DNA from 3 places in the Veillonella sp. 3627 genome. Region 2 is predicted to be linked to each of the others. Evidence: riboswitches for the same ligand, from Rfam matches in the RefSeq annotation. Region 2 holds a riboswitch; each other region holds the start of a gene.
What was found. A riboswitch is a leader RNA that binds a small molecule or an ion and turns the genes downstream of it on or off. The one in region 2 is predicted to bind thiamine pyrophosphate.
Positions count from the first base shown of each region.

Region 1: another riboswitch for thiamine pyrophosphate. It lies ahead of thiS (sulfur carrier protein ThiS); the one in region 2 lies ahead of thiD (bifunctional hydroxymethylpyrimidine kinase/phosphomethylpyrimidine kinase).
Region 3: another riboswitch for thiamine pyrophosphate. It lies ahead of thiC (phosphomethylpyrimidine synthase ThiC); the one in region 2 lies ahead of thiD (bifunctional hydroxymethylpyrimidine kinase/phosphomethylpyrimidine kinase).

Region 1 is NZ_RQVG01000012.1:27,629-37,866, reverse strand. It holds gene EO114_RS06975 (MetQ/NlpA family ABC transporter substrate-binding protein) at 1-188, shown strand, start outside; gene EO114_RS06970 (YerC/YecD family TrpR-related protein) at 364-651, shown strand; gene EO114_RS06965 (TSUP family transporter) at 704-1,480, shown strand; gene EO114_RS06960 (SDR family NAD(P)-dependent oxidoreductase) at 1,492-2,262, shown strand; gene EO114_RS06955 (hypothetical protein) at 2,341-3,516, shown strand; gene EO114_RS06950 (YkvA family protein) at 3,534-3,878, shown strand; gene EO114_RS06945 (thioesterase family protein) at 3,931-4,341, shown strand; gene murI (glutamate racemase) at 4,345-5,163, shown strand; gene EO114_RS06935 (hypothetical protein) at 5,172-5,711, shown strand; gene EO114_RS06930 (coenzyme F420-0:L-glutamate ligase) at 5,722-6,378, shown strand; TPP riboswitch at 6,429-6,528, shown strand; gene thiS (sulfur carrier protein ThiS) at 6,801-6,992, shown strand; gene thiF (sulfur carrier protein ThiS adenylyltransferase ThiF) at 6,993-7,568, shown strand; gene EO114_RS06915 (thiazole synthase) at 7,600-8,370, shown strand; gene thiH (2-iminoacetate synthase ThiH) at 8,387-9,583, shown strand; gene EO114_RS06905 (thiamine phosphate synthase) at 9,570-10,238, shown strand, end outside.
Region 2 is NZ_RQVG01000001.1:19,464-29,701, forward strand. It holds gene EO114_RS00075 (DNA repair protein RecO) at 1-233, shown strand, start outside; gene cytX (putative hydroxymethylpyrimidine transporter CytX) at 366-1,559, opposite strand; TPP riboswitch at 1,703-1,810, opposite strand; TPP riboswitch at 1,991-2,087, shown strand; gene thiD (bifunctional hydroxymethylpyrimidine kinase/phosphomethylpyrimidine kinase) at 2,154-2,960, shown strand; gene thiE (thiamine phosphate synthase) at 3,055-3,726, shown strand; gene glyQ (glycine--tRNA ligase subunit alpha) at 4,104-4,979, shown strand; gene glyS (glycine--tRNA ligase subunit beta) at 4,981-7,014, shown strand; gene EO114_RS00105 (zinc metalloprotease HtpX) at 7,021-7,920, shown strand; gene rplS (50S ribosomal protein L19) at 8,043-8,384, shown strand; gene ylqF (ribosome biogenesis GTPase YlqF) at 8,634-9,527, shown strand; gene EO114_RS00120 (ribonuclease HII) at 9,514-10,238, shown strand, end outside.
Region 3 is NZ_RQVG01000001.1:144,624-154,861, reverse strand. It holds gene EO114_RS00740 (pyocin knob domain-containing protein) at 1-211, shown strand, start outside; gene EO114_RS00735 (hypothetical protein) at 223-621, shown strand; gene EO114_RS07825 (hypothetical protein) at 622-768, shown strand; gene EO114_RS00730 (hypothetical protein) at 864-1,400, shown strand; gene EO114_RS00725 (D-Ala-D-Ala carboxypeptidase family metallohydrolase) at 1,411-1,794, shown strand; gene EO114_RS00720 (hypothetical protein) at 1,804-2,223, shown strand; TPP riboswitch at 2,500-2,608, shown strand; gene thiC (phosphomethylpyrimidine synthase ThiC) at 2,686-3,990, shown strand; gene EO114_RS00710 (hypothetical protein) at 4,167-4,874, shown strand; gene EO114_RS00705 (hypothetical protein) at 4,879-5,571, shown strand; gene EO114_RS00700 (hypothetical protein) at 5,692-6,279, shown strand; gene rpsB (30S ribosomal protein S2) at 6,487-7,212, shown strand; gene tsf (translation elongation factor Ts) at 7,334-8,017, shown strand; gene pyrH (UMP kinase) at 8,094-8,813, shown strand; gene frr (ribosome recycling factor) at 8,826-9,386, shown strand; gene EO114_RS00675 (hypothetical protein) at 9,386-9,643, shown strand; gene EO114_RS00670 (isoprenyl transferase) at 9,615-10,238, shown strand, end outside.

The DNA.
Region 1 (10,238 bases), on a different contig from region 2:
GTTTGAACCCACAAAAAGATGCTGTTGTAGTGGAAAGCACAGATTCTCCATATGCTAATGTAATTGCTGTTCGCACAGAAGATGTAAATAATGAAACATATAAAAAATTATTGTCCATTTACCAATCTGAACCAGTACGTAAATTCATTCAAGAAGAATTCAAAGGATCTATTATCCCAGCGTTCTAAGTGAAAAGAATCAGCAAACAATTATACAACAGAGGTTAGTTGATATACGAGTATCAACTAACCTCTGTTTTTTTGTACAAGAACAATGAATTAATGATATATGTATGATATTTCCTATGGTATAATGGTAGTGAAGTAAAGTACATTCTGAATAGAATTATGAAGGAGTAGAAGGTTGAATCAAAAACTTAAGAATCCAATACATGACCAGTTATTTCGGGCCGTCTTGTCGTTGGAAACACTAGAAGAATGTTATGAATTTTTTGAAGATATTTGTACCATTGGAGAATTAAAATCTATCTCTCAACGCTTAGAAGTGGCACGATTGTTGAAAGCAGGTACAGGGTATGAGCAAATTGTAGAATTAACAGGAGCTAGTACGGCGACCATAAGCCGTGTGAAACGGTGCTTAAATTATGGTGCTGATGGATATAATAAAATTTTGCCTCGTATTGAGGACTAGAAGATACAATAAGACATCAAAGTGATGTATATAAGAGAGGAGGGCTCACACTATGGAAGGTGATTTACTCATAGGTATTATACTATTTTTTGCAGGAGCCCTAGCGGGGTTTATTGATTCTATTGTAGGTGGAGGTGGGTTGATTTCGTTACCCGCTTTGATGTTGACGAATATGCCGGTGGCCATGTGCTTAGGGACCAATAAATTATCTAGTGTCTTTGGATCTGGCACAGCAATGATTAACTTCGCTAGAAACAAATTGGTAGATTGGACATTCGTGAAATGGATCATGCCATTCACTCTGCTTATCTCCATGGTAGGCGCCTATATAGCAGTCTATGTGCCAGGCACATTTTTAAAACCCCTTATTATTGTATTATTGTTGGCAGTATTCATTGTGGTGCTTACCAAAAAAGATTGGGGTACCATAGCACAAGTGGAACGTAAATCAGGATGGAAATTACTTGCTTATGTAGCAGCGGCCATTGTTATCGGCTTATATGATGGATTTCTTGGACCTGGCACAGGGGTGTTTTTAATATTCTATTTCTTGTTTATGGGTTATGATTTCTTAGGCGCATCAGGAAATGCCAAAGTACTAAATACAGTGAGTAACTTTGGGTCCTTGATGGTGTTCATCTATATGGATCAAGTGAACTATGGCTATGGTTTAGCAGTTGCAGCGGGACAAATTATTGGCGCTACTGCGGGATCAAAGTTAGCCATGGTGAAAGGCGCAGGACTAGTGAGATTTTTGTTTATCGCTATGTCTCTGACAATGTTAATGAAATTGTCCTATGACTATTTACTTTCACAGGGGATTATATAGTAGGAGTAACTATGCAAAAATTTAGTGATAATCAAGTAGCATTAATTAGCGGCGGCACATCGGGCATAGGCTTTGCTACGGCAGAATTGTTGTTAAAGCAAGGCTGGTGTGTGGTGATTAACGGCCGCAATGAATGGGATGGACAAGAAGCGGTTGTAAAATTGCGCCGTATTTCCTCGAAAGTACGATTTGTGCAAGGAGATGTAAGTAAGGTTATGAATTGCCGTCGTATTGTGGAAGATACGATTCGTTTGTTTGGCAATTTAAATGCCTTAGTAACAGCAGCTGGGTATTATGAAGAACGACTATTAGAAGATGTGGATGAGCAAAACTTTGATGAGATGTTCGGAACCAATGTAAAAGGTACTGTCTTTTTATGCCAAGCCGCAGCACCGTACTTGAAACAAGTGCATGGTAGTATTGTGACCATATCAAGTGATGCAGGACTACAAGGTAATGTGGCGTGCACTGTGTACGGAGCATCCAAAGGGGCTGTAGTGAGTTTTACGAAATCACTGTCCTTAGAAATGGCACCTCATCGTGTTCGCGTTAATTGTGTGTGTCCTGGTGATGTAGACACTTCATTAGTGGCAAAACAATTAGCCAATGAACCATCGGGTGATATTGTGAAAGCTAAGGAAGAAATGGCTTTACACTATCCATTAGGACGGATTGCTCAACCGCGAGAAGTAGGCGAAGTCATTGCTTTTCTTATCAGTGAGAAAGCATCTTTCGTGACGGGTGCAGCTTGGACTGTAGACGGTGGACTAACAAGTTGGTAATTCATTGAGAAATTTGATACAATAAGGATAATAAGTACATTTACATTTAATGTTTTGTGGTCAATATAGGAGACAAATATGGAGCAGTTGGAATACAATAATGCAACACTTCCTCAAGCAACGAATGTACAAGAAGAAGTAGAAATGATTTGCCGTTGGGCAGCAGCTCGTGCAGCTGGTATCGCGGCATTACCAAAATTTAATTATGTAGGTTTATTGGCTAATGATGTGTACATGGTATCACGCATTGCTCAAGTATATGGCGTATGCCCTGCTAAAGAAGGGGTGACTGGATTTTTAGTCGGTCTTGGTGGTAGTGCTGTAGCAGCGTTAGTATGTACAGTCGTGCCAACAGTGATTCTTCGCGTCCCTGTGGCAGCGGCTATTACCTATGGTGTTGGTAAAATGGCTGCAAAATGGATTGAAGATGGTATGCCAGCATGTCCGAACTATGAAGAATATCGTCAACGTTTAGTAGATATTTATGAACATAATAAAGAAACAGTCATCACATTGGCGAATACACCACTTCGAGATAAACCGTTGGGTAATGAAACTGTAGATTTCTTAAATGATGTACAGGTGTCTGGTAATGATTACTTAGCAAGTGCCAAAGGCTTTGCAGGTTCTTTTGTTGGAGCTGATTTGTTGGCTAATGTAAGTGCTGTAAAAGATCTAGCAGTAGGAGCCGTATCCATCTTGGCAGCTACGGTGAAAGACACATTAGAGAAAAGTGGTAATGAAGAATTACTAGATAATGCTCGTCATGCTGCAAAAGGCGTAGGCTCTTTACTTAAAATTTTAGCAACTGAAGCATTATCTTTAACTGGTGCCGTAGCAGGTACATCAGCATCTAAAGCAAGTGTATATACAAAAGCAGCTTATGAAAAAGCAGATACGGTGCGACAAACATTAAATGATTCCTTACAAACTAAAGTAGAACCAGTGGTGGAAAAAGCCACAGCTGTTATGCAAGATGTAAAAGAAGTGGTAGAACCAAAATTACAACAAGTGAAAGAAAAGGTAGAACCAAAACTTCAACAGGTAAAAGAGGTGGTAGAGCCGACATTACAGCAAGTAGAAGAAAAAGCTTCTGAATTGACAGCCAAAGCGATTGACCACGCACAAGAAGCGGTGCAAGACATTCGTGAAAAAGCGGAAGTTGTGAAGGAAACAGCAGTGGAATTGGCAGAACAAACAAAAGAAAAAGCCATTGACTTAGCAGAACAAGCAAAAGACAAGTTCAAACAATAATCAGAGAGGTTATAACTATGAATATCTTACAAATCCTTAAGTATGGAAAAACCTTTACATCTGATGCCTTTATGTCTACTGTGAATCGCATGGGTCGTAATATTATGTTTGCACGAAAAGCTGTTATGTTATATTATTGTTTACGTGATGCAGATACACCAGCATTTGTAAAGGCCGTTATTGCAGGCGCTTTAGGATACTTGATATTGCCTATTGATTTTATCCCAGATAGCGTACCAGGTCTTGGCTGGGTGGATGATGTGGCAGTATTAGCAATTGCTATGAAAGTAGCGAATCGCTATATTAAGGCTTCCCATAAGGAAAAAGCACAAAAATTTGTGCCTATCGGATCAATTGATTAATCAGTAAAGGGGCTCTTTGGAGCCTCTTATTGCATAGGAAAGGTAGTATACGATGATTTCTACATCTTTACGTGTCCGATTTTATGAAACGGATATGATGGAGATTGCCCATCATACGAATCATTTACGGTGGTTTGAAATGGGGAGAATTGAATATTTTCGCCGCTGTGGTATTAGTCTATGGGACATGATGCAAGAGGGCATCGTCTTTCCTATTACAAAAGTGAGCTGTGAGTATAAGGAAGTGGCACGCTTTGATGATGTATTGCGGGTGGAATTAACAGTAGCCTCTTTGTCGCGGGCTCAATGTACTTTCTCATATCGGATTATCCGTGACAGTGATAATGCATTGATCTGTACAGGGGAAACACAAAATGTGTTTACGGCTAAAGAAACAGGTAAAATTATTCGCTTGCCAGATGTATTTTTTAAACCCATGAAAGCCGTAGCAGAGGAGGAGTAGGGAATGACGCCCATACAGAAGGAATTACCTATTGGAGTATTCGACTCTGGAATCGGTGGATTGTCTGTATTATCTGTGCTAGCACAAGAATTTCCGGAAGAAGATTTTATTTATGTTGGAGATAGTGCAAACAATCCAGTAGGCAATAGGCCGATTGAGGAAATTGAAGGCATTGCTACGAAAATTGCAGAGTTTTTAGTGGCCCAACCAGTGAAATTTATAGTGATCGCATGCAATACATTTTCTGTGGTAGCCTTGGACAAACTATCCAAACAATTTGATGTACCTATTGTGGGGATGGCCCAGGGGATTCATGATGCTCTGCGTATCAAAGTCAAACAGAAACGTAAAGGACCTTTAGGCATTATGGCTACCGTCGCGACTATTAATAGTCATAAACATATGGATGCGGTACATAGCTTAAAACCTCATGTGAAAGTGGTAGAACAAGGCTGTAAAGATTTGGCGGCCTGTATTGAAGAAGGTCATTTAGATGATGCAGTTTTACGACATTGTGCAAAAGAATATGTACAGCCTTTGGTAGAGGCAAATGTGGAAGTGGCCATTTTAGGATGTACCCACTATCCTTTAGTAGAACCCATATTGCGTGAGTTGGCTAAAGAACAAATTTGCTTTGTAGACCCTGCGTGGGAAACATCTGATGCTGTAGGAGCTATTTTGTACGGAGAAGATTTGGAGCAGACATCAGGTAGGAAAGGCTCTATACAAGTTTGTGTTACTAGCCATGCGGATCGAGTAACGTCTATCGTACAAGATATTTTCAAGGATACTAGCTTAGAAGCTAAGCTCATTACTCTATAGGAGGAATTATGTATATTTACACATTAATAGATACCCTAGTGTGGATAGCCTGTATCATTGCTATCATTTATATTGCCTACCGCATATTTGCATGGCGCCAAGGCAATGAAGACATTGTAATCTTGGTAAAACGTCGCACTCCATTTGTGGTAGAAGACATTAGTTTTGATCAAGTAGTGTTATCTACGGATATTCCATTTGTGAATAGAGGCAAACAATACGGAACCATCATGGATATGTTCCCTCGTCATTTGTTACCACAAGAACAATTTGACAATGTACGAATTCAATCGTGGTTAACCGACGCAAAAGCAGAACGTCATGATGGCTATTGGGAAGCGTTAGTCTATAAACAACGACAAGGCAGTACTATTCGTTTGCGTCTAGTGATGACGGCTAATAGTGGTAACATTCGTAAAGACTTAGTGGGATTCCCAGACATGCCTATCGATATCTACCATCAAGTGGTAGGTCGCGAGGCGTACCGTATTTCAAAAACTAGAATTACTCTAACTGCAGAAGAGTTAGAAGTAGCAATGCGTAAATAGGAGGTATATCATGGCTGAATTAGAACTTTTACCAATCCCTACGCGTATTTTAACGAACAAAGATGATATCGTTGAGGCTATCGTAGAATTTGCAGGCCCTTATATTGGACCAGAAGATATTGTGTGCGTAGCAGAATCCGTCGTGGCTATCACGCAAGGGGAGTTTACACGACCAGAAGATTTAAAAGTATCTTGGCAAGCTAAATTTTTAAATCGCTTTATTCATCCGGATGGATCTATGGCATCTGTGTATGGTATGCAAGCAGCTATGGATAAAGAAGGGGAATGGAAAATGATGTTTGCCTTCCTCTGTGGAGCCGTAGCTAAAGTGTTTAAAAAATCTGGTGTGTTCTATCAAATGGCACGGACCGCATCCTTAACAGATGATGTGACAGGGACTATGCCTCCGTTTGATAAATGCATTGTATATGGACCAAAACAACCAAATGCAGTAGCCGATGCTATTATGAAAGCCACAGGAGCTTATGGAGCTTGTGTAGCGGACGTGAATGATTTAAAACGAGCTGCTATCTTAGGGCATAGTCGTGGATTGAAACCGCAGCAAATTGCGCAAATTTTAATCGATAATCCATTTGGCAATGATAGCCAAATGACACCTATCGTTGTGATTAAAAATTATGCCTCTGTGTCTGCACGGAGACGATAAAAATTGTTGATACTTAGGCTTGCAAATTGAGTCGTATCAGCGTATACTGAAAGAGAACTTTGGGGAGCCTACTGGCTGAGAGTAAACGAAAGTTTTGACCCATAACCTGATTTGGATAATGCCAACGTAGGATAAGTTTGATTCGTCATACTGAGGACATCCAACAGGATGTCCTTTTTTGTGCTTTTATAGGATGGTATATCGTATATGAGTATACATGGAAGGTGTATCTAAGTGGATGTACAAGGGGAACAGAATAGTGAGACGATAGAGTGCTACAGCATGAAGGGGCATACCACCGCGGGTATGGTTTTTCGTGCTGTTTTTTTATACTAGTATGTGGTGAAGGAGCCATGACGGATAATTGGTATGATACTAGTTTGGAATAGGTATATAGCAAACGCTATAGTTAGGAGGATATGATGAAAGTAAATGGAGCAACCTATCATTATGAGGGGCAAACAGTGCAAGAAGTACTGGCAGCCCTAGCGTTTCGAATGGATCGCATCGTAGTGGAATATAATGGGAAGATTCTTTCTAAAGCAGACTGGGAATCGACTCGTGTCAGCGCTGCAGATACAATGGAAGTAGTAACCTTTGTAGGAGGTGGCTAAATGGTATCTTTACAGGATAAAAAAGTTCTGCTCATCGGCGTGGGCGGTGTTGGATCCCATGTGGCAGTGGCATTGTGCCGTGCTGGAATTGGTCAGTTAGAAATCGTAGACTTCGACGTTGTGGATGAAAGTAACTTAGGCCGTCAATATTATGAGGTGAATGATGTGGGCGTTTTAAAAGTAGAGGCTATGAAAGGCCACCTCAATCGGATGAATCCAAACTGTGAAGTCATCGTCCATAATGAATGCCTCACACCAGAGAGATTATCTGAATTAATCGATGGCTATGACATGGTCGTAGAAGCAGTGGATAAGGCTGTCACAAAAGCATGGATGACAGAAGTGATTCTAACTCATCCTACAGAACCCTTATTAGTTGGCTGTTCCGGTATGGCAGGTTGGGGGGATAGTAATGGTATCCGCCGTGAACGGAGACATCATCGTTGGTATCTATGTGGTGATGGTGTGAGTGATATCGATTCTATCGGAAAAATCACTGCGGCTCGTGTCATGGTGTGCGCCGGACATATGGCAAATGCCGTCATTCAATTATTACACGGAGAAGATATTGATTAAGGAGGAACCTATGACACGTTCAGTAAAAGATATGGAAGCACAAGATACATGGACCTTAGGGGGACATACATTACAGTCTCGATTTATCTTGGGGTCTGGAAAATTTTCTATTGACTTAATCGAGGCTGTCCTAGAAGAAGCGGGCGCAGAAATGATTACCTTAGCCCTACGTCGTGCGGTAGGTGGAGAAGTGGAAAATATCCTAGATGCTATCCCAAAGGATACTATCTTAATCCCTAATACGAGTGGCGCTAGAGATGCTGAAGAAGCGGTGCGTATAGCAAGATTATCCCGAGCTACAGGTTGTGGAGATTTTGTAAAAGTAGAAATTATGAAAGATTCAAAATATTTATTGCCACATAATGGGGAGACCATTAAAGCTACAGAAATATTAGCAAAAGAAGGATTCATCGTTATGCCATACATGTATCCAGACTTAGAAGTGGCTCGTGATTTGGTGAATGCTGGAGCCGCTGCGGTGATGCCGTTAGCGGCGCCAATTGGATCTAATCGTGGATTGCAGACAAAGGAATTTATCAAAATTTTAGTGAATGAAATTGATTTGCCTATCATTGTAGATGCTGGTATTGGTGCTCCATCCCAAGCAGCAGAAGCTATGGAAATGGGCGTAGCTGCGATCATGGCAAATACAGCCGTAGCTTCTGCGGGCCATATTCGAGGTATGGCGAAAGCATTTGGTTTAGCCATCCAAGCAGGACGATTGGCCTATTTGTCAAAATTAGGGCCTACTCTTGAAATCGGTGGTAGCGCTTCATCTCCGTTGACTGGATTTTTGAGATAATAGGAAAGGAATAGCCATGTCTAGTACCACCAGATACCATATAGACGATCCATGTTGGAAGTATCGCTCCCACATGGATCAAATTGAAAGTCCCATTTTAGAAACGGTATTGCGAGAACGTGAGCAATATACGTACGATCAATATACAGCAGATGATGTGCGCCGTGTATTGCAAGAAGATACCATTGATGTAGAAGGACTAAAAATTTTATTATCTCCTGCAGCAGAACCATTTTTGGAAGAACTAGCAGAAAAAGCAAAGGCTGTACGAACGCGATATTTTGGCAATTCTGTATATTTGTTTACACCGTTATATATTTCAAACTATTGCGATAACCTATGCGTGTATTGTGGCTTCAACTGTAAAAATCAGATTCATCGGGCGAAGTTAGATGAAGCAGGTATTGAAGAAGAATTAAAAAATATTGCCAAAACAGGATTACAAGATATTCTAATTTTGACTGGGGAAAGTGAACGCCATAGTCCTATTTCTTACATTGGGCGTGCCTGTGAATTAGCAAAAAAATATTTTAAGGTAGTGGGCGTAGAAATTTATCCTGCCAATGTAGACGATTATGCATACCTACGAGAATGCGGTTGCGATTATGTGACCGTATTCCAAGAAACGTATAATTGGGAAAATTATAAAACATTGCATTTGTTAGGAAATAAAAGCGTATTTCCCTATCGACTTGAAACGCAAGAACGAGCTTTGCGAGGGGGTATGCGGGGAGTAGGTTTAGCAGCCTTATTGGGATTGGATGATTTCCGAAAAGATGCCTTTGCCACTGCTTTGCATGCCCATATGCTACAACGCGCGTATCCTCATGGAGAAATTAGTATTTCCTGTCCACGCCTGCGGCCTATCGTCAATGATGATACCATCAATGCAGGGGACGTAGGAGAAGCTCAATTATTGCAAGTCATCTTGGCATATCGCTTATTCCTACCTTATGCAAATATTACGATTTCCACTAGAGAAACAGCCAGGTTCCGTAACGGGGTCCTACCATTAGCAGCGACGAAATTGTCAGCAGGTGTCAGCACAGGTATAGGCGAGCATTCTTCTGAAGATAATAAAAAAGAAGAAGGGGATGCACAATTTGAAATTGCTGACAGTAGAACCGTAGCAGAAGCCATGGAAGATGTGAAAGCCTTAGGAATGCAAGTGGTGATGAGTGATTATATCGATGTGCTCTATGAAGAAAAATAACCAATCTATAGACACCTTAGTATTGATTACAAATCGCCAGCTACTGAAAGATGACATTAGCTTAGCAACATATGGTGTAGCACTGTCTAGAGGGATAGAAAGACTAGAAAAGTATGGCAAACAATGTATTAATCATACAGAAGAAAGCAGTTTACCGTATAATATACGTAGAGCATATAGATCTACAGTAAAAGCGAATCTTCATAGTACTAAATTGCCTGATGCGAGGGCAGATAGTGCTGAACCAGACAACTGGATGAGAAATCACAGTAGTCTGTACACCCTATGCCGTGACACTGATTTACCCTTTGAAGAGTACATCCAACTCTGTGATACCATCGGGGATACCGTAGTGCACCATGGAAAAGTTATTACGAATCGAGAGCAATTAGCTATCGTTTTGGCAACAGCAAAACGAATCCATCTACCCACTAATCTAATACGCTATTGGCAATCCGAACAAGAAGAACTATGGATTACCTTGCAACAACATTTTCATGACATAACTATGTGGAGTACCGTCCACAACGAAGATGACATCAAGTTGTTAGCATCCCTAGGAATCCCTAATTTGGAGTACGTCTTAATCAGTCCCATCTTTCCCACACCATGCAAAACAGGACACCCTGGCATTGGCGTTAAGAGGGGAAAGGAG
Region 2 (10,238 bases):
CTGAGGTAATGGCAAGTCTTTGCGATGAAATCTATGAAGCCTGTCAGTATGTAGTGAAACAAGAGCTACAACAAGGGATAACAATGCTTTTGAACTATGATTGGATTCCTACAAAGCCTTTACGTCTTACTGCGAATCAATGGGATCAATTAGAAATTCTATTGCGAAAACTTTTGACATATCAACTAGGATATACATTGCATAGCATTGAGTTTTTAGAGACGATGATATAATTAATATATTAAAATGAAAACAGGAGCTACCTTTCATAGAAGGAATGCTCCTGTTTTGATTTGTGAAGTTATTGTAAAGTGTATAATGAAATAATGAGTGCTTATATACGCACTAAATAGTATAGTAAGCGGTTATATTTCTTTTTTCTTTTTAGAAATTAGGCTAATGATATAGGCCGTTGCAATGGTTGCTAATGCTGTTCCTACGATAGTAGATAGGCTAGCCCCTAAGAATGGGTTGCTGTCAAGGAATTGATGGTACATATAAGTACCAGATGCCCAACAAATGATATACAAGCTAGGTCCATGGTCAAGGTGTGGACAATGACGTAATAAGAAATAGTGAGTTAATAAAATAGCAATCATTGGGGCAAATACGGATCCAATCATATATAAGAAAGGAATGATATTATCCATTGGATAGATGGATGCACCGATGGTGCCGATGACGGTAACGATAATACCGATGGTACGACCAGAATATTTAGTCTGCAAGCTTTCAGAGGAAATACCAGCAGATAAGGCATCCATAAAAGTAGTTGTGACAGTAGAGAATACGATGATAATTAACCCACCAAATCCTAAGCCAGCATGAAGTAGAACCTTTGCAATGTTGCTTTCATTTGTATAGAGGGCCGCAGCGAGGCCTAATACATACATGACAGAACTAGTTACGCCGTATACGATGGCACTAGATGCAGTACCTGCCACAGGGTTCTTGGATAATCGAGTATAATCACTAATCAATGGTAGCCAAGACAATGGCATAGCAATGGATAATTCCAAAGCCGCTGTGAAAGTCATTTCATCAGTGATGATTCCTTGGCTATGAATGGAACTTTCTTGTAACAAGCTAATTAACAAATAGATGCAGAGGATACCTAAGCCGTAGCCCATGATGCTGTTGATATACCCCATGTTACGGATACCAATGAAGAGCCATACAATGATGAGGGCCCCGATAATGAAAGTCCACGCAGTGAATGGTAGATTCCATAACTCTACGGCACCAAGAGCACCGTCATAAATCATAATACCGGTCCAACCAATCAGTTGTAGAACGTTTAAAATAGAAAATAATTTCATGCCCCCATTGCCAAAGACAGTGGATACAGTTTGCATAGAACTCATGTGTTCACGAGCGCCGATGAGTCCTGCACCAAATAATAACAAGCAGCCGATGACGTGACCGATGATGATGGCCAATAGGCCGTCAGAAAATCCTAGGGGCGCAAAATAGGTGCCCGTCATAATTTCCGCAATGGAAAGAGCGGCGCCGAACCAAATGAGGGACAACCGTGATGATGAAAGTTTTGAATCACTCATGAATACTCCTAACTATGCCAGTGGGAACAAAAAAGACTAATCTGAAACGATTAGCCTGTAGATGATAGATATTCTTAAGAGACCAAGTATTGCAAACAGGAACCATATGGTAATGTGTCCTTATGTGTTTGTATAGGTACTACAAAAATATGCTAATATATCCCTACGTTGGCATTATCCAAATCAGGTTATGGGTTAGTAGCACGTAGCTACTTCTCAGCCCACTTCAGTGAGCACCCCTTATAGATGTATTATACGAATTGAATGATACTACGTCAATAGGAATGTATAGGTGAATGTAATGTATTATATGAAATACATAGGATATATGAATATCTATATTGAGAGGGAATATCTTCTAGTGAAAGTAGCTTAGCTGTAATTTATTGTATTGCATTGGAGCATATTTCATGTTATAACTAAATTAATATAAGAACCACTAGGGGTGCTTATGCTGAGATTGATGAGTGTCAAAACCCTAGACCTGAACCAGATAATGCTGGCGGAGGAAAGTGGATGGCATCAAATACTAGATATTGTATAAGAACCGTCCCTAGGATTGGTTCTTTTTTGTTACTAGTAAAGGAGACTCCTATGAAATTACATAGAGCATTAACGATTGCAGGAACAGATCCAACAGGTGGTGCAGGGGTGATGGCGGACTTAAAAAGCTTTCAAAGTCGTCATGTCTATGGGATGGCTGTTATTACATCCGTGGTGGCACAAAACACAAGAGGTGTGACGCAAATTGCACACATGGACCTTTCTATGATTGCAGCACAATTGCAAGCCGTATTTACAGATATTGTTCCAGAAGCAGTGAAAACGGGTATGTTAGCCACAGCAGAGATGATGGAACTAATCGGAACCTACATAGATCCAAAAGTACCGTATGTGTTAGACCCTGTGATGATTGCCACCAGTGGGGATCGATTGATTTCCGATGAGGCGGTGAAAGCCTTACAAAGCAAATTGATTCCGAAAGCGACTTTGATTACACCGAACCGCAGTGAAGCCGAAGTACTGGCAGATATGAAAATTGATACGGTAGAAGCTTTGCATACAGCAGGGATTCGCATTTTACAAGAATTAGGCCCTCAAGCGGTGATCATCAAAGGTGGTCACATCGGAGATGAGGCCACAGATTACTTGTTTACAAAAGATACCATGTCCATGCGACGCTCTTGGACAAGTCCTAAATATGACACAGTACACACCCATGGCACAGGTTGTACATTCTCTGCTGTTATAACAGCAGAACTTGCCAAAGGGAAATCCTTGGAAGATGCTATTACGATTGGTAAAGAATATATCCGATTAGCTATTTTGCATAATCCGGGACTGGGCACAGGCAATGGGCCAGTGAATCATATGGCCTATGGGGATGAATATTCTGAGTAATATAGGTATGATCCATATCATATCAACCATACTTAGTGTCGTGGTATACTATAAGTAATCTGTTTTGGTTGTTAGATAAGAAACGAGGATTATTTTGAAACATCATGATATAGATACAGTGCGCTCCATGATGGGGTTGTACTTCATTTGTGGAACACCGAATACGAAGGATATTCACAAGACCCTTACAGAAGCTTGTAAAGGCGGTATTACTTGCTTTCAACTTCGTGAAAAAGGAGAAGGAGCTCTTGTAGGGGAGGAAAAAGAACAGTTGGCACGAGAGTTGCAACACATTTGTAAGGAATATGGAGTTCCTTTCATCATTAATGATGATGTAGAATTAGCTGAAAAGATAGGCGCTGATGGCGTCCATGTGGGACAAGACGATATGGACCTTGACGAAGTACGCAAACGATTGCCTCACGCCCTTGTGGGGACGTCTATTAACTCTGTAGAAGAGTTAGAGAACACAAAGTTGGACTATGTGGATTATATCGGCGTAGGTCCTATGTATGCGACAAGTACAAAGAAAGATGCCAAAACTGTGCGAGGGCCCGAATTAATTTTAGCTTTACGTGCTCATAATCCAACTATTCCTATGGTGGCTATTGGTGGCATTAATCGAGATAACTTTGATGATGTCTTAGCGGAACCAGTGGACGGTATTGCGGTGATCTCAGCCATCACAGAAATGGAAGACATTGAATATGAAACTGCTATGTGGATAGAGAACATGGAATGGTGTAAAATGTTCTTGGAAAAATAATATACAGAACATATTCCTAGACTATTGTGGAATAGGGGGATAGTAAAAGTAATTAAGAACTTACATCGCTGATTAAGAGGATACACCTTGACACTAATCCCTTTTATCCATACAATAGTATATATACATAAGTGATGAAGCAGAGGAGTATACTCCCGTTAGCGAGTGAGGACGGTGAAAGCTCACAAATGAGTAGAAGGCGCTGTGGAGCATGGGCAGGAACGTTGTACCATACTAGGTATGGACAATTAGTAAAGGCTATTTTTTAAAAGAGGGCATTAGCCAATTAGGGTGGAACCGCGGGTATATCTCGTCCCTGTAGCGATTTTCGTTGCAGGGACTTTTTTATTCCCTGTAAAACATAAGGAGGAATGGAAATGACATTTCAAGAGATGATTTTTACACTCCAAAACTTCTGGGGTGAACAAGGTTGTATTTTACAACAACCATATGACATTGAAAAAGGGGCGGGTACGATGAACCCTGCCACATTTTTACATGCTTTAGGGCCTGAACCTTGGTCTGTATGTTATGTAGAACCATCCCGCCGTCCAGCAGACGGACGTTATGGTGACAATCCAAACCGTTTATTCCAACATCATCAATTCCAAGTTATCATCAAACCTTCTCCAGACAATATTCAAGAATTATACTTGCAAAGTTTGGCTGCTCTTGGCATTCATGCAGAAGATCATGATATCCGTTTCGTAGAAGATAACTGGGAATCTCCAACATTAGGCGCTTGGGGTCTTGGTTGGGAAGTATGGTTAGACGGTATGGAAGTAACGCAGTTTACCTATTTCCAACAAGTAGGATCTATCGACGTGAAACCTGTATCCGTTGAAATTACATATGGCTTAGAACGTTTGGCTATGTACATTCAAGGCGTAGAAAATGTGTATGACTTACAATGGAACGAACAATATACATATGGTGATGTATGGCATGCTAACGAAGTAGAGCAATCTACGTACAGCTTTGAATTAGCAGATACAGATATGTTGTTCAAATTGTTCGACATGTACGAAGCAGAGGCTACACGTGTATGTCAATTAGGTTTTGTATTGCCGGCTTACGATTATGTGTTGAAATGTTCCCATACATTCAACTTGCTAGATGCACGTGGTGCTATTTCTATTTCTGAAAGAACAGCTTTCATCGGTCGTGTTCGTAACATGGCTCGTATTTGTGCACAAAATTATTTGGCGAAACGAGAAGAACTTGGTTTCCCATTGTTGAAAGGAGATAAATAAGATGGCTAAGGATTTACTCTTTGAAATTGGGGCAGAAGAAATTCCTGCAGGATTTTTGCCAAATATTATTAAACAATTAGGTGAATTAGCAATAGCTGCATTGGCAGAGCGTCACATTCCACATGGGGCTGTGAAAGTGTATGCCACACCTCGCCGTGTTGCATTACTCATCAATGACGTAGCAGAACGTGGTGAAGATGTTCACGAAACTCATAAAGGTCCATCTGTATCCATTGCCTATGATGCTGATGGAAATGCTACAAAAGCAGCTATCGGTTTTGCTCGTGGTAAAGGATTAGATGTATCTGAATTGAAAGTAGTAGATGGATATATCTTTGCTGATACAACGACAGCTGGTTTAGATACAAAAGAAGTTTTATCTGACGTATTACCATCCTTGATTACAGGTTTAAGTTTCCCTAAATCCATGCATTGGGGCGATTTAGAAGAACGTTTCGTTCGTCCAGTACGTTGGTTGGTGGCATTATTTGGTCAAGACGTAGTACCAGTGACATTTGCTAATGTAACAAGTACAAATGTAAGCCGTGGACATCGTTTCTTAGGTGAATCTGAATTGACCATAACAGAACCAAAAGATTACTTAGATACACTAACTAAAAACTTCATTATGATCGACCAAGACGTACGCCGTGAAACAATCCGTAAACAATTAACAGAACTAGCAGCCACTAAAGGGGCTACTGTGGTGTGGGATGAGGATTTATTAGATGAAGTTACTTTCCTAGTAGAATATCCAACAGCACTTTGTGGTACTTTTGATGAAAGCTACTTAACTTTGCCATCAGATTGCATCATTACACCAATGAAAGACCATCAACGCTATTTTCCAATGGTGGATGGCAAAGGAACATTACTTCCTATGTTTTTAACTGTTCGCAACGGCGATAGCAAATCTTTGGATGTGGTAGCAGCCGGTAATGAACGTGTACTTCGTGCTCGTTTAGACGATGCGAAGTTCTTCTTTAACGAAGACCGTAAAACGCCATTAGCAGGTCGTTATGAAGCATTGACAAAAATTGTCTTCCAAGAAGGTTTGGGCAATTTGAAAGATAAAACAGAACGTCTACTTACATTAGGTGCTGCGTTAGCGAAGGAAGTAGGATTTGCAGATACAGCTACCTTAGAACGAGCTACTCATCTTGCTAAAACTGACTTAACGACAGGTATGGTGAGTGAATTTACTGAATTACAGGGCATTATGGGTAAAGAATATGCTTTACTAGATGGCGAAACACCAGCTGTAGGGGAAGCAATTTTTGAACAATATTTGCCTCGTTTTGCAGGGGATATCTTACCAACTACCGATGCAGGACGTATTTTGAGTATCGTAGATAAAGTAGATACCATTGTAGCTACGTTCAGCCGTGGTTTAATCCCTACAGGTTCCCAAGATCCATATGCATTGCGCCGCCAAACAATCGGTATCATCAACATCTTGATGGATAGCAAATGGTCTTTATCCATGCGTCCAATCTGGGTAAAAGCAATGGAATTATTAGGCGTGGCTAGTGAAAAACAAGAAGAATTACTAGGTCAATTAGAAAACTTCTTCATCCTTCGCTTGAAAAATATCTTGTTAGAACAAGGCATGCCATATCAAGTGGTAGATATCGTATTGAGCCAAGAGACTGTCACAGTTGCTCTAGCAGAAGGTTTAGGACAAGCCTTAACAGCAAACCGTATTGATGAAAACGAACCATTAATGCAGGCTTACACACGTATTTTTAATATGGTAAAAGATGTGACTTTCACAGGCGTTGACGAATCCTTGTTAAAAGAAGATTCTGAACAAGCCTTGTACAAAGCGGCATTGCCGGTATATACAACAAATCGTAATGCCTTAGAGGCAGGTGACTATGTGAAAGCTGTAAGTTTGGCAGAATCCTTGGTGCCATATATTGAAACATTCTTTGAACATGTTATGGTTATGGATAAAGACGAAGCAGTGAAGCAAAATCGTCTTCAATTATTACGTATGACTTACGAAGTAAGTAACTTAGGTAAATTGAAATAAAATCTTATGATTATTACAGTACTCACATTTTTTGCGAATGTATTTATCATTGGCAGTATTCTGTACATGTACCAAGTTATCTTTGGTCCTATTGATCATCCTTTTCTGATGAAAGCGATGGACCTCTTTCATGTGCGTATTAACCTGGAAAATATTAGCTATGCCGTAGCAGGTACATCTGTGTTACTTGTGGCGGCACTAGCGCAAATTCCTTGGTTTCATCGCATTACGATGTGGCTCTATGGGGGACGTCGTCCTCTAGGGCAAGAGATAGAGATTCTGCAGATGATTCAGAAGGATATACAAAACCATACGGGCATCGATATGTCGCAATTCGACTGGTTTATCAAAAATGATGATTCTATCAATGCTTTTGCAATGGGGCATAATCGAATTTGTATTAATACGGGGGCTATCATACAGTTGCCATATGATGAATTATTGGGCATAGTGGCTCACGAAATGGGACATATTCATCATAAAGATGGGGCCTACGGATTTTCTTGTTTCTATATGAACTATTTGGGACAAATGTGCATTCGTGTGTACGAACTATTTGCGCGTGTCATATTATGGATTCAATATTTGCGACTACCGATAATTACATTCATTGTGCAGATTTTTTATCTTCTCGTAGTTTTACAAATTCTATTTATGCAGTGGGTCATTAAGGCGCCTTTGATCATTATTGACTTATTCACAGGTAGACGAGCCGAATATCGGGCAGATAAATATGCTTATGAAATCGGCTTAGGCGCTGAACTCCATAATGCATTGATTACCTTACGCAACTATACAGTTGAAACTGGTGAAAGTGGGCTCATTAGCAAACTCTATAGCACACATCCAGCTACAGAAAAACGTATCGAACGATTGCGACAATATGTAGAGGGGAAGATAAAATAAATTTTACATTTCCCTCTTGCATAAAAACTTTTATTTATGATAAAATAATACTGTTAATTTGAGATGGTCCTCTGCTTATAAGGTGTAAGTAATGAACGTCTGCAAAATAGGAGGAAAAAATCGTGAATATTATTGATGTATTAGAAAAAGAACAGCTTCGCTCTGACATTCCTGAGTTCCGCGCTGGTGATACTGTAAAAGTACACGTAAAAGTTGTGGAAGGTAGCCGTGAACGTATTCAGGTTTTCGAAGGTTTAGTAATCAACCGTCAAGGTGGTTCCGTTCGTGAAACTTTCACAGTTCGTCGTATCGCTTCTGGCGTTGGTGTTGAACGTGTATTCCCACTTCACAGCCCACGTCTAGCAAAAATCGAAGTAACTCGTCGCGGTATCGTTCGTCGTGCTAAATTGTACTACTTACGTAACCTTACTGGTAAAGCTGCTCGTATTCGCGAAAAACGCTAATTTAAAAGGGTTAGCCATGAGACGTAAGTCTATGGCTAGCCTTTTTTTATTTCCTTTAGAAACTGCTAAATAGTAGGGCATATTAGTTATGAAATCATAGATGGGAGTTTGCTACTTGATAGTCAATTTTATATACTTTCATAAAATGTATATAGTTTGATAGTAGTATGTCATAAAAGATATTAGATTAGCAGAAAAAATAACAGTAAAATGAGCATATGATATAGATAATAGACGAGTAGGTGAAATATGAGTCAAGAAATTTTTCCAGTCGTACAGTGGTTCCCAGGCCATATGGCAAAAGCCACACGCATGATTACGGAACATAAAAAGAAAGTAGATGTGGTTATCGAATTACTAGATGCACGCATTCCTCGCAGTAGTGCCAACCCTGTGATCCGAGAATTGATCGGAGATAAACCGCATGTAGTGATTTTAAATAAATGCGATTTGGCAAATCCAAAAGCTACAAAAGAATGGATTGAATTTTTCAAAAACGAAGGTATTCATGCTATTGCTATTGATTCTAAAAATGGTAAAGGAAATAAGCAACTCGTGAAAACCGTAGAATCCTTAGCACAGCCCATCATCGATAGATGGCTAAAAAAAGGAATCAAAGGTCGTACAGTGCGCACTATGATTCTAGGGATACCCAATGTAGGTAAATCTACATTAATTAATAAACTAGCTGGTTCTGCAGCGACAAGAACTGCCAATAAACCGGGTCATACACGGGGTCAACAATGGGTTAAAGTAGGTAAAAATCTTGAACTATTAGATACACCAGGTGTATTATGGCCTAAGTTTGAAGACCAACGAGCAGCAGCTCGGTTAGCGATGACAGGAGCTATTTCCGACGATGTGTATGATTTAGATTCTGTTATCAAGCAGTTGTTGGCATATTTAGAAGAGCATAAACCGACATTATTGCATGAGCGTTATAAATTGACGGAAGAAGAGCGTACATCCGTAGATACCATGTTAGAGGCTATTGGTCGTCGTCGTGGTTGTTTGGTAAGCGGTGGCGTCGTAGATTATGACAAGGTGCGCCGTGTGATTTTGACGGATTACAGAAATAATAAATTGGGATACATTACCTTTGATGGCGTCGATGAGGAGCCGTACTATGTTGACGAAGAGTGAGTTTCAGGAACTTAAAGTTAAAGATATTAAAAATCTACTGCAAGGTGAATGCCCTTTTGATTATATACAATGGGCATTAGAAGATTCTCGTGAATCCGTGAAACACGCAGCTGGTGTGTATTTACGAAAGCAGAAAAAAGTCTTAGAAGAGCAACAACGTTTGGAAGCTATGTACGCCTATGAAGATAGTTTTTATGAAGAAGGAAAATTTTTAGTAGCTGGTGTAGATGAAGTGGGTAGAGGTCCTATTGCAGGTCCTGTGACAGTAGCAGCCGTTATCTTACCACCTCATTGTAAGCTAGTAGGGTTGAACGATTCCAAAAAACTAACGCCAGAAAAGCGAGATGTCTTGTTTGATCAAATCATGGAGGTAGCAGTAGCGGTACACTGTGTGTCCTATGAGGCAGAAGTCATTGATACACTCAATATTTATGAAGCTACACGACAAGCTATGTATGAGGCGATTCGTAATTTACCAGTACAGGCAGAGGCTGTATTATCGGATGCGATGAAATTACCAGAGTTAACGATACCTGTAGAATCTTTGATTAAAGGAGACTCTAAAAGTGCATCTATTGCGGCTGCTTCCATTGTAGCAAAGGTAACACGGGACCGCTTCATGGAATCTATGGACGAAGAGTATCCAGGATTTGGGTTTGCGATCCATAAAGGATATTATACAGATGTACATAAGCAGGCCATAAAAGACCT
Region 3 (10,238 bases), 130 kb from region 2:
AACGGGAGAAGCACAATATACAGCAACCTTCCCAATTGCATTTAGAAAAAAATGTTTTGGAATATTTTACAGCCACATTAATCCACGTTCCGATAAGTGGCTAGCAAGTGTTCAAACAAAAAAGCTAGATATAACATCAGTCACAATTTCTGAAGTCATTGGAACACAAAATTCACGGCGTACTGTTATATATATGGCGATAGGTGTTTAAAGGAGGTTTATATGGAGAATAAATATATTTTTGTCTTAGATGAAAAAGGTCTCCGAGTAACTACCTACTTAGTAGGATTACATGGAGACACAGAAGAATCAGTATTAAATTTTGCTAAAATGCAATATCCGAACCATACATATCTAGTAGGTAATCAAGATATACAAAATGAATTTTATAACAATAAATGCTACATCAACAGTAACTTTATTGACTATGTACCCGAACCCGTAGTACCTACTAAAGCAGAACATATTGCAGAAATTAAAGCCTACTATGACAAACGTTTTGAAACATTAGAACAAACGCTAGCAAGACGTACATTAAGTGGTGCTAGTGTAGCTGATTTACAAGAGCAGTATAAAAAACTTACACAAGAAATGATTGCAAAGATTAAGGAGGTAAAGTAAATGGATAATTACGAAGTACACTCAGATATTCCCGTAATGCATTTTTGTGAATGGTGTTATGCTACACTCAATCAAGACGGTACTTGCCCTACTGAGGGATGCATTCACAACGATTTAATGAATATGGAAGACAAAAAAGAGGAATAATATTGTTCAAGAGAGATGGTAGGAGTGATTATGAACAGAGCTAGAGATAAACCAGATCTGATAAGTTTTATTGTTTAGGTGTATTAAAAGGTAAAATGGTATTCGATATGGGATTTTTAGAATCTCTACGAGATATTCTAGTAGAGTCGTGGATTATAAAGGTGGGACTATCCCTTATAGGTAGTGCCGCTATATGGCTAATGAATTTAAAGCACGTTCAAGTACTGGGCGTGTTTATTTTATTAGTTTTATTTGATTTGCTGACTAGATGGGGAGCGATTGCCTATCAGATGTTAGTAGAAGCGGGAGCAGACAAAGAAAGTATATCTGCTTGGGATAAGTATATAGCAATCATTCCTGCGTTTGAAAAGGGATTAATTTCATCTAAACATATGAGAAAACCCTTTGTGACAAAGGTAATGACATATGTATTTGCTACAGCCATAGGTTGGTGCTTTGATTTTATGGCAGGGAAAGAAGCCTTTGTAGTTAATTTAGTTTGGTTATATTTAGCCTCAGCAGAATTTTTGAGTGTACTAGAAAATATGCGTGATGGTGGAAATGTAATGATGGGAAAGTTTTTAGATACCATCAGAGACATGATTGAAAGTAAGTTCAAATTTAAGTTATAAGGAGACATATATGAAAATTGGAAATTATTTTGAGGATTATGAGTTTGCCTGCAAATGTCATCGACATAATGTAGTAGATGGGAAAAATGTGTTGGATCATATTATTGACAAACGTTTAGTAGATGTATTGGATAAAATCCGAGAACGTGTAGGACGACCAGTATATATCGAAAGTGGATACCGTTGTGAAGACCACAATCGTGAGGTAGGTGGAGTGCCTAACTCTCAACATGTATTAGGAACAGCTGCTGACATTACAGTGGACGATATTAGTGTTGATGAATTAGCAGATATTGCAAAAGAGTGTGGTGCAGATGGTGTTGGCAGATATTATGGACTACAATTTGTACACATTGATGTCCGAGGTTATGATGCGGAATGGGAGCAATATTAGGAGGTTGAAATGTATGGAACTATTCTTTCATGGATTAAGAAACACACGATTATGCTTGCTAGTGGCTTTGGTACTATTATCTGTGCCCTGCTATACATTTGCGGAACAGGGAGTGACATTAACACAAAGCGAATACAAGATGCTCAGCAAGAACTTAGACGAGCTCAATACAATCAACAAGAAGCAAGCAAACTCAATCGAGAGGTTAGAGATGCAGTTGAACGTAGCGAAGTTATCAACGAACGAATCGAAAGTAGCATTACTAGAAGCGAAGCAGCTACTAGAAGAACAGAGGGAGCAGTTGAGAGCATCCAAGGAGAAATTAAATCTACAAGAGCAGAAATTGACAGAGCAGCAAATCTCATTGGAGAAAGCCAATCTATACTTAGAAGAGCAGAAGGAAGAAATAAAGAAGTACAAGAAAAATAGTCAAAAGCACCGATTTATTGAGGTGCTTTTATTAGGTGGACTAGCCTATAAAATGTTTCGGTAACGTATAAAAAACAATTTATAACGTTATCAATAAAAACTGTTTTTGGGAACGGTTGCACAACCGTTGCACAACCTTTTTTACAAGAATGGCTTAATACCAAAGGTTTATAGCAATATATGCGTTATGTGTATCATAATGCCATCATGGATGAGGAAGAATAATTTTCTATAAAAATCCACCATTTCATGATATACTATAAGCAAGTAAATATTTTAGATTTGCAAGGGAGCCTATGTAATAGGCTGAGAAAGGACTATGAAGTACCTGACCTTTTGACCTGATCGGGATCATGCCCGCGTAGGAAGCACGCTGACATATGTGGGTATCGATGTAATGTCGATACCTTTTTGTGTATAGAGCACCCAAAATAGGCTCCTTTGTAATGAAAGGAGCTTTTTATGTTTTACACACAAATGCAAGCAGCCCAAAAAGGCATTGTTACCGACGCGATTAAAGTGGTAGCAGAAAAAGAAAACATGGATGTTGAAGTATTACGAGACTTAGTGGCAAAAGGACATGTAACAATTCCGTGCAACAAGCATCATACATCTTTACAACCAGAAGGAATCGGTCAGAAGTTACGCACAAAAATTAATGTAAACTTAGGCACATCCAAGGATTGTACAGACTACGAAGAAGAGATGAAAAAAGTCCATCATGCAGTGGCATTAGGGGCTGAATCGATTATGGACTTGTCTACACATGGTGATACAAAAGTATTCCGCCGTCTACTCACAAAAGAATGTCCCGTTATGATTGGTACCGTGCCTATCTATGATAGCGTTATCCATCACCAAAAAGATTTAGGCGAATTGACAGCTGAAGACTTTATTTCTACGATCCGTCTCCATGCAGAAGATGGGGTAGATTTTGTTACCTTACATTGTGGAATTACGCAACATACAGTGGAGCAAATTAAACGTCACAACCGAAAATTAAACATTGTGAGCCGTGGCGGTAGTTTAGTCTTTGCCTGGATGTCCATGACTGGTCAAGAGAATCCGTTCTATGAATACTATGATGAAATCTTGGATATTTGTGCAGAATATGACATGACAATTTCCCTTGGCGACGCCTGCCGTCCTGGTTGCTTGGCAGATGCTACAGATATCTGTCAAATCGAAGAACTTGTTCGACTTGGGGAGTTAACAAAACGAGCTCGCGAACGTGGTGTACAAGTGTTAGTGGAAGGTCCTGGTCATGTACCATTGAATCAAGTGCAAGCTAACATGGAAGTACAACAAACAATCTGCGATGGGGCGCCGTTCTATGTATTAGGACCATTAGTAACAGACATTGCACCAGGCTATGACCATATTACAGCTGCCATCGGTGGTGCAGTGGCAGCCATGCATGGGGCAGCCTTCCTTTGCTATGTAACACCAGCGGAACACTTAGCCTTACCTGACGAAAATGATGTGAAAGAAGGCATTATGGCTTTCAAAATCGCAGCTCATGCCGCAGACATTGCAAAAGGTATTCCGAATGCACGAGATCGCGATGACCGGATGGCAGAGGCACGCCAAAAACTCGATTGGGAAGCACAATATGCAGTAGCACTAGATCCTGAAAAAGCACGTCGCATCCGTGAAAGTCGTGCCCCAGAAGAAGGACATAAAGAAGCTTGCAGTATGTGCGGAAAATTCTGCGCCGTACGGAGCATCAATAAAGCCTTAGAGGGAGAGAAAATAGATATATTATAAATGAGAAACGAAACAGCCAACTCTTGGATAGGAGTTGGTTGTTTTGTTGTATAGATAAATTGATTATAGCAATACGATTGATGTATTATATAGATAGTAAATATGTTTTTGTGTAATGCAACTAGTGAATTTACATGAGAGTAACATTTGAGAAAATTGTTTTTTTGAGGTGCATGATGAAACAATGGAAACTATTGGCACTGGGATGCGCACTATTAGCGCTAACTGGTTGTGCAAGTATGGACTCTACTATACAAGTAGATAGTGACTTTAGCGGGAAATGGGAAGCGCAATTGCATACTCCTGAACCTTTAAGTAAAACGGATTTAGAAGCTGGGTTTGACGACAGTGTAAATAAAATTATTTATGACCGTAAGCATATAGGTGATGAAACATTTGAGGAAAAACAAAATAAGGAGAAAGAGACTTTAAAACAGTTTAGTGCAAAACATATTAATGTAGAGGCTGTTGATGAAGCTGGTAAGGCTTTGAATAATCAAACAGATGCTAAATCTGAATATTGGAAAATTACAGCTTCTTTTTCAGATGAAAGTGAATTAACTAACAGTTACAGAATTATTTATGGTGCCATAGATAAACCTGAAGCGCTACATGTTATCTATCCTTATGGTGAAGAAAATAATGCATATATGTTTTTTATGGGAAAATCCTATGGAACAACAACTATCACAGTAGATGGGGATATTAAAACTGATTTCAAAACAGATGGTGTAGTGAATGGTAACACAATAACTTTTGAAAAAGATCAAAATATCCGATTTGTGTTTCTAAAAGCATCTCATACTGTTAGAAATGTAATGATTGGTGTAGTAGTATTTGGTGTGGTAGTAGGCGCCTATATTCTGTGGCGAAAACGAGGTTAGTAGTATGAACATGAAGAAATATATGCTAATTATATTAGGTATAATCATGATGGGGCTGGATTTCACAGGATGCACATCTGATACATCAGTCGGTGATAATCCCGATTTGTCGGGTACATGGTATCATTACAACCCTCCTTATGAAGACAACGGCTATAATGGTGGGATTGTTTATAAAATAACATTTGAAAAGGTAAGTGACCATGTATATAAAATGACTGAATCTAAGTTTTATATGCGTAATGTATATGCGAAACATCAGTTGGTAAACGAAAAAGAATATGGTACTGATCATGCAAGAATTACGAAATTAGATATTGCGAAGGGACCAAATAAAAATGGAGTGGTACCTATCTATGACGACGCTTATGAATGGGTGCCTTATTATGATGAAATAAAAGAAGATACATTAATGACAGTCAGAGATGGTAAGGCTTATGATGCGGCGTTTGGTGCTACCCACACAATTAAGAAAGAAAATGGTAAGTTAATACTTGTCAGCGGTAAAGATGATAACTCTATTATGTATAAAACTGATGACTCTTTCTTTACATTTGCTAACGAACAAGAGGCAGCTAACATCAAAAAGAAAGTAGACATCGATAATGCTAATAGTCCCAATGAAGCATATCAAATACGCAATATCACTTTCACTGTGAAAGAAAGTGATAAAAAGGTCTATGCTCATTCTAATTAGAAGTACAATAAGTATGATATATCTATATGTTTAAATGTCTACAATGCTTGATATTGCATATATTTATGGAGTATGATAGTGGTGTCATTATAGTTATTTTTTATAAGTGTGAGGTGTGCTATGAGAAAAAGAACAGCAATCGCTCTTATCTTGGCCAGTGTATTTGCAGTTAATGCAGGGACTGCTACAGTAGAAGCTAGTTGGTTAAGTAAAACATTAAAGAAATTAGATAATGCTTTGGGGGTTCCTGATGGTGATACGCAGGTGACAAAACAGAGTGATGGATATTTACATTTACCACAAGTCGGGGAACGCTGGATTCCAGTAGCTGAAAATCAGTATTACAAAACATATTTAGACCGTAGAACGGCTATAGCAGGTGGTGAAGCACAAAATAGGTTTGTAGCAGGTAACTTTAAAAGAGAATTCACGCCTATAGGCTCGCATTGGCTTGGAGAGGTAAACAATGACATTAAGCCTGATGTTATTACGGTAGGATATAGCTACATGATATATAGTGTAGATGAGTATTCGGTTCGAAATGATCCTACTCCAGCGTATTATGATATACATGGGAACTTAATTTATAAAAGTAGAGCTATAAGGATGTTAGAATTAGATAGAACTTTTAGCGTTACTTATACACCTGAATCAGAACAAGAGCGTATTAAAGATAGAGTGTTCCACCTATTCGGCTGGGATTACTAATCGTATGTTATCGCAGTATTTTTGTATATAATCAACTAATATACGAACATATTGATATAAAGCAAGGTACCCCTTGCTTTCACCCAACAGTTTGTGCTATACTAACCAAGTATGAATACACACGCAACTAGACTATCAGTTCTGTGCGCAATTTCGCGTTTGCTGAGGGATGAGGGTTGCGGAGGTTTTTTAACAGGAGGTGCCAACATGGCAGTAGTATCACTTAAACAATTATTAGAAGCTGGTGTTCACTTTGGACATCAAACAAGAAGATGGAATCCTAAAATGGCTAAATTCATCTTCACTGAACGTAATGGTATTTATATCATTGACCTTCAAAAAACTGTAAAAAAAGTAGAAGAAGCGTATGATTTCTTACGTGAAGTAGCTCAAGAAGGCAAAACAATCCTTTTCGTAGGTACTAAAAAACAAGCTCAAGAAGCTGTAAAAGAAGAAGCTCTTCGTGCTAATATGTACTTCGTTAACGAACGTTGGTTAGGCGGTATGTTGACTAACTTCAAAACTATCGAAGCTCGTATTAAACGCTTAAAACAATTAGAAAAAATGGCTGAAGATGGAACATTCGAAGTTCTTCCAAAAAAAGAAGTAATTCGTCTTCGTCATGAATGGGAAAAATTGGAAAAATATCTTGGCGGCATCAAAGATATGCCAGAAATGCCAGGCGCACTTTTCGTAATTGACCCTAAAAAAGAAAAAATCGCTATCGCAGAAGCTAAAAAATTAGGTATTCCTGTAGTAGCTACTGTGGACACTAACTGTGATCCAGACGAAGTTGATTTCCCTATCCCAGCAAATGATGACGCTATTCGCGCAGTTAAATTATTAGCTGGTAAAATGGCTGACGCTATTTTAGAAGGTCGTCAAGGTGAACAAGACGCTTTCGGTACAGAAACTGCTTCCGAAGAAGCTTAAGAATCTGTAAGATTATTTAACAATATATACAGACATAGTCTTAATTGATAAATAAGTAATAACGATGTAAAATTAAGGTAAGGCTAAGGTCTTACCTTAATTATTTATAGGAGGAAAAATCATGGCTCAAATTACAGCAGCTTTAGTAAAAGAATTACGCGACATGACTGGCGCAGGTATGATGGATGCTAAAAAAGCATTGGTAGAAGTTGATGGCGATATCCAAAAAGCAGTTGACTTCCTTCGTGAAAAAGGCTTAGCAGCGGCAGCTAAAAAAGCTGGTCGTATTGCAGCTGAAGGTGTAGTAGCATCTTACATTCATGGTGGTGGACGTATCGGCGTACTAGTAGAAGTAAACTGTGAAACAGACTTCGTTGCTAAAACTGATGATTTCCAAGCTCTTTGTAAAGATGTAGCAATGCAAATTGCAGCAGCTAACCCAACATACTTAAAACGTGAAGATGTTCCAGCTAATATAATCGAACACGAAAAAGCTGTATTGATGGAACAAGCTAAAGTAGAAGCTGAAGAAGACGTTAAAGCTGGCCGTAAACCAAAACCAGAAGCAGTTCTTGAAAAAATGGTAGCTGGCCGCGTTGAAAAATTCTATAAAGAAAACTGCCTATTAGAACAAGTTTTCATTAAAGACGGTGAAAAAACTGTACAAGCTATGATCAATGAAGCAATCGCTAAAATCGGTGAAAACATTAACGTACGTCGTTATGTTCGCTATGCTTTAGGCGAAGGTATCGAAAAGAAACAAGACGATTTCGTTGCAGAAGTTATGGCTACTGTAGGTAAATAAGTACGGAGATAAGAGAACACCGCAAGTGTTCTCTTATTTTTGAATTATTTGTTAGAAACGTCATAAGGAGAAGGACATGAGTGAACGTAAATTTAAACGTATCGTATTAAAACTTAGCGGTGAAGCCTTAGCAGGTGATCAAGGATTTGGCATTAACCCACAAGTGGTAGAACCATTGGCACAAGAGATTGCATCACTTTCCAAAGAAAGTGGTATTGAAATTGCTATCGTTGTAGGTGGTGGAAATATTTGGCGTGGTCTATCCGGTAGTGCTAAAGGTATGGATCGTGCATCTGCTGATTATATGGGTATGATTGCAACAGTGATGAATGCTATTGCATTACAAGATGCTCTTGAAAATGCAGGCGTAGCAACTCGTGTTCAAACAGCGATTGAAATGCAAGAAGTAGCAGAACCATACATTCGTCGTCGTGCTATTCGTCACTTAGAAAAAGGTCGTATTGTTATCTTTGCAGCAGGTACGGGTAATCCATACTTCTCTACAGATACAACAGCTGCTTTGCGTGCTGCTGAAATCGAAGCAGATGCTATTTTAATGGCGAAAAAATTTGCTGATGGCGTATACGATTCCGACCCTAAAACAAATCCAAATGCTGTAAAATTCGATGAATTAACATACATGGATGTAATCAGCAAAGAATTGAAAGTAATGGATGCTACATCAACTACATTATGTAAAGATAATCATATTCCTATCGTTGTATTTAGCATGGATATTCCTGGTAACATCACACGTGCTGCTAAGGGAGAAGCCATCGGTACTATCGTAAAATAAAAGGTGAACACTATGGAAATTAAAGAAATTATTAGCCGCGAAGAAGCGCGCATGGATAAAACAATTGAATCCTTAAAACATGAATTTGCTAATGTTCGCACAGGTCGTGCGCATACATCTTTGTTGGATTCCGTTATGGTAGATTACTATGGTGCCCCAACACCTGTTAATCAAGTGGCAAACGTATCTGCTCCAGATCCTCGCATGATTTTAATCGCTCCATGGGATAAAACTATGATTGGTGCTATTGAAAAAGCTATTTTAACATCTGATTTAGGATTAAACCCTAATAATGATGGTGAGGCTATTCGTTTGGCTATCCCTCAATTGACAGAAGAACGTCGTAAAGAATTAGTAAAAGTAGTAAGCAAAAAAGCAGAAGATGCTAAAGTTGCAGTCCGTAACATTCGTCGTGATGCTAATGATGCAATCAAAAAAGAAGAAAAAGCGAAAACAATTACTGAAGATGTGTCAAAAGATGGACAAGAACAAGTTCAAAAATTGACTGACAAAAAAATTAAATTAATTGATGAACTTCGCGATATAAAAGAAAAGGATGTTATGTCTGTCTAATGGAACATACATCTATTTTGGGATTTCCATGGCAGCTTGCACAGTCTCTTTTGCAGGCTGCCTCTATCCCTTTTACTACAAAAATAGAAAAGAACTATAATCGGTTCTTTTCCATTTCTTCCGAAGAATGTTATGTAGGCCGTGTCATAGTAAAAGAAGGCGCATGGGAGATAGTTCTCTTTCATCCTATGGTAGCCAGTCATGTGGCGCAGTCGAATGAGGTACAGTATGCTAAAAAACTTATGGAAGAAAAGTAAACATCAAGAGAGACCGACTATAGATCCAACGAATATTCCAGAACATATTGCCATTATCATGGACGGTAACGGTAGATGGGCAAAGCGTAAAGGCATGCCACGGAGTATGGGTCATCGCGCAGGTGCGGAAGTATTAAAGGATATTGTGAAAGCAGCCCAAGGATTTGGTGTGAAAGCATTGACTGTCTATGGTTTTTCCACTGAAAACTGGAAACGACCAGAAGAAGAAGTCAGCCTGTTAATGGGTCTTATTAAAGAGTATTTACTTTCAAATGTAAAACGTATGCATGCGGAAGGTGTGCGCATTCGTTTTGTGGGAGATATAACCAAGTTATCTGAAGAGTTACAAGGAATCATCAAAGAATCTGAGGAATTAACAAAAGATAATAAGGGAATCACACTGCAATTAGCAATTAATTATGGGGGACGTGATGAACTCACAAGAGCTACAAAACGGATTGTCCAAGATGTGGCAAAGGGTGCTATCACTGAGGAAGATATTACAGAAACATTGATTTCTTCCTACTTAGATACAAAAGAATTTGACCGTGTGGATTTACTGATTCGACCAAGTAATGATGCACGAATTAGTAAT